Regions from separate parts of the Pseudonocardia nantongensis genome, predicted to be linked through region 2. Evidence: predicted binding sites of a transcription regulator. Region 2 holds the regulator's gene; the other holds the start of a gene.

Region 1 (4,654 bases), on a different contig from region 2:
CCGAAGTTTCCCGACGACACCGTGAACAGCAGCATCAGCGGGAGCGCGGCGCCGGCGTAGGCGAGCACCAGCGTGTTGACCGCGGAGGCCACGTGGTCGCGGCCGATCCGCATCCCGGCCGCGAACAGGTCCCGGGCTCCGAGCGACGGGTTCGCCGAGCCCACCTCCCAGACGGCGGCGGCCTGGGTGACGGTGACGTCGTCGAGCACGCCCAGGGCGCCGATCACCAGGCCGGCGAGCAGCAGCCCGCGGGCGTCGATCGGGACGCCGCCGAGGGTGCCGATCAGGTTGGTGGTGGTGTCGTCCAGGCCGGTCAGCCGGGCGAAGCCGGAGAACCCGTAGCCCAGGACGCCGATCAGGACCAGCGACGCGAGGGTGCCCAGCACCGCGCACGACGTCCGCGCGGAGAACCCGTGGGTCAGGTACAGCACCGCGAACATGATCAACCCGGAGCCGGTGACGGCGACGGCGAGCGGTGGGTTCCCGGACAGGATCGAGGGCAGCACGAACCACAGCAGCACCGCGAAGCTCAGCACCAGGCCGGCCAGCGCGGCGACCCCGCGCCACCGTCCCAGGAGGACGACGGCCACCGCGAACGCCGCCGCCAGCCAGCCCAGCGCGGGGGCGCGCTGGAAGTCGGTGAGCTGGTAGGAGCCGGCGTCGTCCGGGTCGCCGCCGGACCAGGACAGCGTGACCGGGTCACCGAGGGCGAACCGCGGGCTGGACGGCTCGTTCGGCATCAGCTGCACGATGTCGCGCCCGGCGCGCGGGCCGTCCGTCATGGCGACCGTGACCCCGGTGCAGGCGCCGTCGCCGGAGCCGGGGGAGCAGTCGGCGACCTGCACCGCGCTGACGTCGCCGTGCACCGACTGGACCGGCGGGAGGGCGGGCGTCGGGGCGGCGCCGGGCCACAGCAGTGCGACGCCGGCCAGCGCCGCCAGCGCGCACGGCACCAGCAGCGCCACCAGCAGGTTCCGCACCCGGCGGCCGGCCGGGGTGGCGGGACCGTGGCCGTGGCCGTGGCCGTGTCCCGCTGCGTCCCCGTGTCCCGGCGTGGGGCCGAGGGGCGGGTCCGCCGGTGGGGCGGTGGGCCGTCCGCGAGCGCGTCGGCGGGTGCGGCGCCCGGTCGTGCGGGCGTCGTCGGCGGCGTCGACCCCGCCGGGCTCGTCGGCCGGGGGTGCGCCCGGGCAGTCGCCCCAGCCACCCGGGTGCCCCGGCTCGGCGGCCGGCGGACCGACCTGCCCCGGGGTGGAGTGCCCGACGACGTCCGCGCGGCCCGCCGCGGCCTCGGCCCGGCGGCGGGTGGCCCGGCGGCCGGTCGCGCCCGGCCCGTCCGGGGTGTCGGGCGGGCGTGGGGTGCCGCCGGTGGTCGTCGGGCGCGGCGGGTGCCCGGTGCCCCCGTGCTGCAGGGGAGCGCCTCCCGGGCTCCTACCGTCCGGGGAGCTGTCCGCCCGTGACCGGGAGGTGCCCGCCGGGGACGGTCCCGGCGTGACCGGACCGGTCCGCTCGATCGCTCCCCGGTCGGCGCCCGGCTGCTCCATACCGGTCCGCTCGGCATCCGGCCGCCCGGTGCTCGGCCGCGCCATGCCCGGCCGCTCGTCCCGGGGCGCGGCCGGGGCACGGTGCCCGCCGCCGTCGCGCTCGTCGGCCCGCCGTCGCCCGCCCGGCCGGGCCGGGACCCGGTGTGGAGCGGCACCGGGATCGGCCGGGGCGCGGGGGCGCTCGGGTGGCTGCACCCCGGCATCCTCGCAAGTGATCTCCGCCGCCCGGCGTCCGATCGCCCGGCAGCGACCGTCCGGCGACGACCGGTTGCCCGGCGTTCGAACCTGTGTTCGACTCATTCTCGTGCGATGGAACGGGCAGCAGGTCGGGGCGGACGGTATCGGTGGCGACGCGGCGCTGCCCGGGATGCGCGGGCTGCTGCGCACGGTGCGCACGCCGGAGTTCGCCGGGACGGTCTTCCACGAGGTGGAGGCACGGTCGGCGCTCAACCGGGTGGGGTCGTCGTCGCCGGTGCCCTTCGGCTGGACGGTCAACCCCTACCGGGGGTGTTCGCACGCGTGCACCTACTGCCTGGACGGCGCCACCCCGGTGCTCACCGCGGACGGGCGCTCCCGCCCGATCGCCGAGCTGCGTCCCGGTGACGAGGTGCTCGGGACCGTGCCGGACGGTCCGGGCGGGCGGCGCCGCTGGATCCGGACGCCGGTGCTGGCGCACTGGGCCACCCGCCGGCGCGCGCAGCGGGTCACCCTCGACGACGGCACGGTCCTGACCACGTCCGCCGAGCACCGCTTCCTCACCCCCGGCGGCTGGGCGCACGTCCGGCCCGGCCGCTGCCGGTCGTCCGTGCGGCGCCCGCACCTGCGTCCCGGGACGGCGCTGGTCGGGCCGGGCGCCGCCGCGCGTGAACGTCGCCGCCCGGAGGGCTGGGCCGACGGGTACCTGTGCGGGCTGGTCCGCGCCGACGCCGTCCGCGGCCGGGTCACCGCGGAGCGGTTCCCGTCCGCCTGGGTAGAGCTCGAGGCGCTGGCCCGGGCGCACCACCTGATCACCGCACGGCGATCGGTCCCGATCGGCGGCGGCACCGGGGAGCCGGTGCCGGCACCACCGACCCGGCTGCCGCCCCGGCCGGGGCCGGGGTGGTCGGCCGGGTTCCTCGGCGGGATCCTCGACGCCTGCGGCGAGGTCACCGCGGGCGTGCTGCGGATCGTGCCGGTCGACCCGGGCCTGACCCGGGCCACCGCGGACGCACTGCGCCGGCTCGGGTTCCGGGTCGCCGCGGAGCAGACCGCGCGGGCCGGTGTGCCGGGCGCGCGGGCGCTGCGGCTGCTGGGCGGGGCCCCCGAGCAGCAGCGCCTGGTGGCGACGGCCGATCCGGCCGTGGCCCGGGTCCGGGACGTCGCGGGCGCCCTGGTGGAGGAGCCGCCGGACGGTGCGCCGCGGGTGGTCGACGTGACCGACACCGGCGAGACCCGCCCGATGTACGACATCACCACCGGCACCGGCGACTTCGTCGCGGCCGGGGTGGTCAGCCACAACTGCTTCGCCCGCAACACCCACACCTATCTCGACCTCGACTCCGGGGCGGACTTCGACTCGCAGATCGTGGTGAAGGTGAATGTCGCCCGGGTCCTGGAACGGGAGCTCGCCGCGCCGCGCTGGCGCCGCGAGCACGTCGCGATGGGCACCAACACCGACCCGTACCAGCGGGCCGAGGGCCGGTACCGGCTGATGCCCGGCGTGATCTCGGCGCTGGCCCGCTCCGGGACGCCGTTCTCGATCCTCACCAAGGGCACCGTGCTCACCCGGGACCTGCCGGACCTGGCGGCCGCGAACGCCGACGTCCGGGTCGGGACCGGGGTGTCGATCGCGCTGCTGGACCGGGAGCTGCAGGCCGGGCTCGAGCCCGGGACACCGAGCCCGCGGGCCCGGCTGGAGATGGTCCGCAGGATCACCGATGCCGGGCTGCCCTGCGGGGTGATGGTCGCACCAGTGCTGCCCTGGCTGACCGACTCCGACGAGGCGATGGACGCGCTGCTCGGCGAGATCGCCGCGGCCGGGGCGAGCCGGGCCACCGTGCTGGCCCTGCACCTGCGACCCGGTGCCCGGGAGTGGTTCCTGCAATGGCTCGGCCGCAGCTACCCGGCGCTGGTGCCGCGGTACGAGCGCCTCTACCGGCGCGGTGCCGACGCCGACCGCGGGTACCGTGCGGCGCTGCGCCGCCGGGTCGCCCCGCTACTGGCCCGGCACGGGCTGGACCGGGCGGAACCGGATCCGCGCGACCCGGGGTGGACGCGACAGGACGTCCCGACCGCGGCGGCGCCGGACCCGCGGGAGGGCCAGCTGAGCCTTCTCTGATTACCCGGCGTACCGATGCCAAACCTGGTCGCGGGCGCCGGGGGGCGTGCGGATAGCCTTGTCCGCCGTGATGCGAACCCACCCCGTCGGCACCCTGCGTGCCGAGAACGCCGGCCAGACCGTGACCCTCGCCGGATGGGTGGCTCGCCGCCGCGATCACGGTGGCGTGATCTTCATCGACCTGCGGGACCGATCCGGATCCGCGCAGGTGGTGTTCCGCGAGGGCGAGATGGCCGAGCGTGCGCACCGGCTGCGGGCCGAGTTCTGCATCCAGGTCGTCGGTGAGGTCGTCCGGCGCCCCGAGGGCAACGAGAACCCGGAGCTGTCCACCGGGAGCATCGAGGTCACCGTCACCGGCCTGACCGTGCTCTCCGAGGCCGCGCCGCTACCGTTCCCGATCGACGAGCACTCCGGCGTCGGCGAGGAGATCCGGCTAACGCACCGCTACCTCGACCTGCGCCGGTCCGGCCCGGCCGCGGCGCTGACGCTGCGCAGCGACGTCAACAAGGCCGCCCGTGACGTGCTGGCCGGCGAGGACTTCATCGAGGTCGAGACCCCGACCCTGACCCGCTCCACCCCGGAGGGCGCCCGGGACTTCCTGGTCCCGGCCCGGCTTCGGCCCGGTTCCTGGTACGCACTGCCGCAGAGCCCGCAGCTGTTCAAGCAGCTCCTGATGGTCGGTGGCCTGGAGCGCTACTACCAGATCGCGCGCTGCTACCGGGACGAGGACTTCCGCGCCGACCGGCAGCCCGAGTTCACCCAGCTCGACATCGAGATGAGCTTCGTCGAGCAGGAC
Region 2 (4,654 bases):
CGTGCAGGCCAACCTCGGACCGGCATGCACCCGCCACCACCCGGACAAGGACCGCGGCTGGACACTCACCCAACCCGAGCCGGGCCTCTTCCGCTGGACCAGCCCACTCGGACGCACCTACTGGACCCGAGGAGAACCGGTACGCCCCGATCTCCCCGACCCCGACCCCCGTCCCGAACCTGCCGAGCACCCGAGCGAGGAGACCGCCGCCGACGTGGACCAGCGGCTGCGCCGCCACGACTCGCCGATGCTGAAACGACCGGTCACGGACCCACCCCGGTCGCCCGCGCCGAAACCACCGCCGAAGCCGGATGGCGATCCGCCACCGTTCTAGATCCCTGGCCAGGACGTTGATGACTCTCGACGCGGCGTGTCGAACGGGGAAGGCGCTTCGCACCGGCTGGAGGGGACTGACGCCGTCCACCCGCCACGAAACTCGATCGCTCCCGTGATCATCGAGGACGCCCGCGAACGCGGAGCGCGCAACGTGGATCCGTCCGCCACAGTCGCGCCGGCCACCCGATGGATCGTCCGAGCGCCCTACGATGCCGGCCGGGCCCGAGAACTACTGGCACACGGACGTGGCGGCCCGCTCCGAACTCAACGGACGAACGTCGCCTCGACCGCGGACCCCCCAGGTCCGGTCGGCGCGGCCGCGGGCGCGCCGTTCCAACCGGCCGCCACATTGCCGAGCAGGCCGAGCAGCACGACGACGGTCGCCGACGCCAGCACCACCGCCATCGGGGCCAGCAGCCGGTCGATGCGGCTGCCGGCACGCGCCACGCTCCGGCGGACACGGGGCGGTGCCACGCAGCGCCGGTCCAGCGGCCGCACGGTGCGCGGCGCCGGCACCGCCGACCGGGGGCGCCGCGGACCGGTACACGGCGCCGCCCATGGCCGGCGCGCCGCCGGACGCGCCACCCGCCGGACCTGCTCCCGCACCTCGAGCTCTGGCATGACTCCTCCTGCCTCCGGGACGCCCGCCCCGGCTCACCGGGACGCACGCGCCGATCGCACTCGACGCCCGGCCACAGCCGGCCGCATATCCTGCGCACCCTCCGGCGACCCTTCCCCGGGGCCGTCGAACGGGCGTGCGAGCTGTGTAGCACCGGCCACCGACAGAATCGGATCGCGACCGGAACCCGTGATCGTCAGCGCGGCGCCGAGTGCTGCACCGAGACCGGAGCGGACACCGACGTGGGCGCGCTCGCCGGCGCCTGTACGGCCGCCGACAGCTCGGCGAGCACGCCGAGCCCGACCACGGCCGCGGCGGAGGCGAGCAGCACCCCGGCAGCCCGCACCGTGCCGCCCAGGGGCGCCGGACCACCCCGTCCCGGGGACGCCGATTCGGTCCGGGCACGGTCCGGCAACGTCTGCGGACACATCGCACGCCCCCGCGACCGGACAGGAGGCGGCACCGCACCACGCGGTCTCCCCGGCGCCGCCGCCTCCGCCGGCGCCGCAGTCCTTGCGGGCACCGCTGCCCCCACCGGGACCGCAGCCTCCACGGGCGCCCCAGGCCCCACCGGGACCGCAGCCTCCACCGGCACCGCAGCCTCCACCGGCACCGCAGACCTCACCGGCACCACAGACCTCACCGGCACGGCAGTCCTCGCCGATGCCCTGAGTGCCGTTGTCGTCATCGTCGTCACCACGATCGCCACCTCTCCCCCGCGTGCTGACCGTCGGTGCCGGTCAGCCACACGTGATCGCACTGTTGTTCGATCGAACGCTCGTGCGATGTTGTACCACCGGACGCCGACGGAAGCCACGACACACCGGCGTGTCGTTCGAACGCATGTTTGGCGAATTGCCCGGTGGCGGCTACTGTTCGAGCCGGTACACCAGAGGAGGCGAAAGCAATGGGAGCCGACGAGTCAGCAGACGCGTCCGCGAGCGGCGAGTCCAGGGGTGCAGCGCCCGCCAGCCCGGGCTCCGCGCAGGTGCGGGAGTTCCCCGAACCCGGCGACACCCGCGGGCTGACCCCCCGGCAGCGCAAGGTCCTGTCCGTGATCCGGGACTGGGTCGACCGGTACGGCTACCCGCCGAGCGTGCGCGAGATCGGCGACGCGGTCGGACTGACCTCCACGTCGTCAGTGCACCACCAGCTGCGGACCCTGGAACGCAAGGGCTTCCTGCGGCGGGACCCGAACCGCACCCGGGCGGTGGACGTGCGCAGCCCGGAGACCGCGGCGGCCGGCGACGGCACCGATGCAGACACCGAGGCGGTCCGCTCGGAACGCCCCGCGCCGGCGTTCGTCCCGCTCATCGGCGACATTGCCGCGGGCGGGCCGATCCTGGCCGAGGAAGCGGTGCAGGACGTGTTCCCGCTGCCCCGGGAGATCGTCGGCGAGGGGACGCTGTTCCTGCTCAACGTCAAGGGCGACTCGATGGTCGACGCCGCGATCACCGACGGCGACTGGGTCGTCGTGCGCCAGCAGCCGGTCGCCGAGCAGGGCGAGGTGGTCGCCGCGATGATCGACGGCGAGGCCACGGTCAAGACGCTGCGCCGCAAGGACGGGCACATCTGGCTGATGCCGGCGAACGAGGCCTACCAGCCCATCCCGGGTGACGACGCGTCGATCCTCGGTCGTGTGGTGGCGGTCCTGCGCCGCCTCTGAGACCGGGCGGGCGTCCGTCGGCGCCCCAGCGCCGACGGTGCCGTCGCGGCGGACCGATCAGCCCCGGCGCCGACGGCGACCGTGCAGCACCATCGCCCCGGCACCGGCCAGCAGCAGCACCACGACGACCGCGCTCCCGGCCGCGGCGGGCAGCCAGTCCGGCACGGTGCCCACCCGCGGCGCAACCATCGGCTGGCCGACGACCGGGGCCGCCGGAGCGGTCGCCGCGGCCGCGGCCCCCGGCACCACCCGGATCGCCGCCGGAGTGAGACCGCGTGTCTCGCTGCCGGAGTGCAGGGTTCCCTGCCCGTCCAGCGCCACCGCCTCCCCCTGCGGCTCGTCCGGCAGCGGCACCGGCAGCGGGGACCCGCGCAGCGCCGTCACCAGCGCATCCGCATCGGCGGGCGCACCGGCCGGCAGCCGGAAGAGCCAGGCATCGGTGTAGGTCCGCAGTGCGGCGACCCGGTCCGGGCTGCCGGCCGGACCGACCGCAGCACCGGTGACGGTGCGGGACCCGGACGGGCCGAGCGGCCCCCCACTGGTGCCCGACCAGGGCAGCACCACGTCCGCGACCCGCGTCATCGGGACCGGGCCGGGCGCGCCGTCCAGCGGGGTGGCGGGACGGTACACCCCGGCCGCCCCGGTGGTCTTGTCGACGATCAGCGGGACGCCGTCGTCGGAGACCAGGATCGCCTCGGCGTCACGCGGGCCGTCCGGGTAGGTGAGTTCGTGCACCCGTGCCGGGCCCGACGGCGGCACCACCACCAGCCGCACCGTGTCCCGTTGCGCAGGGTTGTCGCCGATGTCGGCCAGCCACAGCGTGCCGTCCGGGGTGGTCCCGAGATCCTCGACGTCGGTGACCCCGGCCTGCGCCTCCCGCACCCCGGTGACCGCACAGGTCCCGGGGTCGAGCGTGTACACCCGCGCGGGCCCGTCGCCGTCGACGACCGCGTGGTACCCGGATGCGGGCGCGCCGGCCGGGCCGGCCGCGACCAGCCCGGACAGCTCCGCGACCCGCGGGTCCTCGACCGTGCAGGCCGGCCGGGGCGCGGCCCCGGGCGCCGCCGACCCAGCCGAGGCCGCGGGCACCCCGAGGGACACGAGCGCTGCCGCGGCGGCGAGGACGGTCCCGGTTCTCGCCGCGCGGGCCGGCCGGACCCCGCGCCGACTTCCCGGGTGGCTCCGGCGGCTCAGCGCCCGGGGCCGACGGCGGGAGCCGGCAGGTCGCCGTCGACGGTGCCGGCGGCCGGCCCGGTGCTCGCCGGCCCCCCGGCGACCGCGAAGGGCTGCACCGCGGTGCCCAGCTCCGGGCCGACCCGGGCCCGCAGCCGGGTGCCGTCGCCGGTGTGCTCCTCGGCGAGCACCTCGCCCTCGTCGTGCACCCGTGCGACGAGCCCGCCCTGGGTGTAGGGCAGCAGCAGCTCGACCTCGTACTCCGGACGCGGCAGCAACCCGGCGATCCGCTCGCGGAGCTTCGCGATGCCGTCACCGCGGTGCGCCGAGACGAACACCGCCTCCGGGTGGGCATGCCGCTGCCGGGCCAGCGCGAGGTCCCCGGCCGTGTCCGTCTTGTTGATCACGAGAAGTTCGGTGGGCATGGCCCCGCCCTGCTCCTCGCCGACCTCCACCAGCACCTCGCGGACCGCGGCGATCTGGTCGTCGGGCAGCGGGTCGGAGCCGTCCACGACGTGCACCAGCAGGTCGGCCCGGCCCGCCTCCTCCAACGTCGAGCGGAAGGCCTCGACCAGCTGGTGCGGCAGGTGCCGGACGAACCCGACGGTGTCTGTGAGGGTGTAGGCCCGACCGTCCGCGGTCTCGGCCTTGCGAGTGGTCGGGTCCAGGGTGGCGAACAGCGCGTCCTCGACCAGCACCCCCGCGTCGGTGAGCTGGTTGAGCAGGCTGGACTTGCCGGCGTTGGTGTAGCCGACGATCGCGACCGAGGGGATCTCGTTGCGCGTGCGGTTACCGCGCTGGGTCTGCCGGACCTGGCGCATGGCGCCGATCTCGCGGCGGAGCTTCGACATCCGGGCGCG

Evidence for each region. The regulator LexA, encoded in region 2, represses DNA repair genes until DNA is damaged. The targets are predictions, from matches to a motif close to CGAACACGTGTTCG.
Region 1: a site for LexA is predicted at 1,822-1,835, ahead of ACLFMI_RS01495 (intein-containing Rv2578c family radical SAM protein). Genes of this name have one in related genera too.

Annotation. Positions count from the first base shown of each region.
Region 1 covers NZ_JBKGXT010000001.1:339,067-343,720, forward strand. The annotation lists gene ACLFMI_RS01490 (YibE/F family protein) at 1-1,736, opposite strand, end outside; gene ACLFMI_RS01495 (intein-containing Rv2578c family radical SAM protein) at 1,846-3,858, shown strand; gene aspS (aspartate--tRNA ligase) at 3,926-4,654, shown strand, end outside.
Region 2 covers NZ_JBKGXT010000013.1:65,352-70,005, reverse strand. The annotation lists gene ACLFMI_RS15550 (HNH endonuclease signature motif containing protein) at 1-334, shown strand, start outside; gene ACLFMI_RS15545 (hypothetical protein) at 601-957, opposite strand; gene ACLFMI_RS15540 (hypothetical protein) at 1,152-1,301, opposite strand; gene lexA (transcriptional repressor LexA) at 1,863-2,621, shown strand; gene ACLFMI_RS15530 (hypothetical protein) at 2,679-3,722, opposite strand; gene hflX (GTPase HflX) at 3,812-4,654, opposite strand, start outside.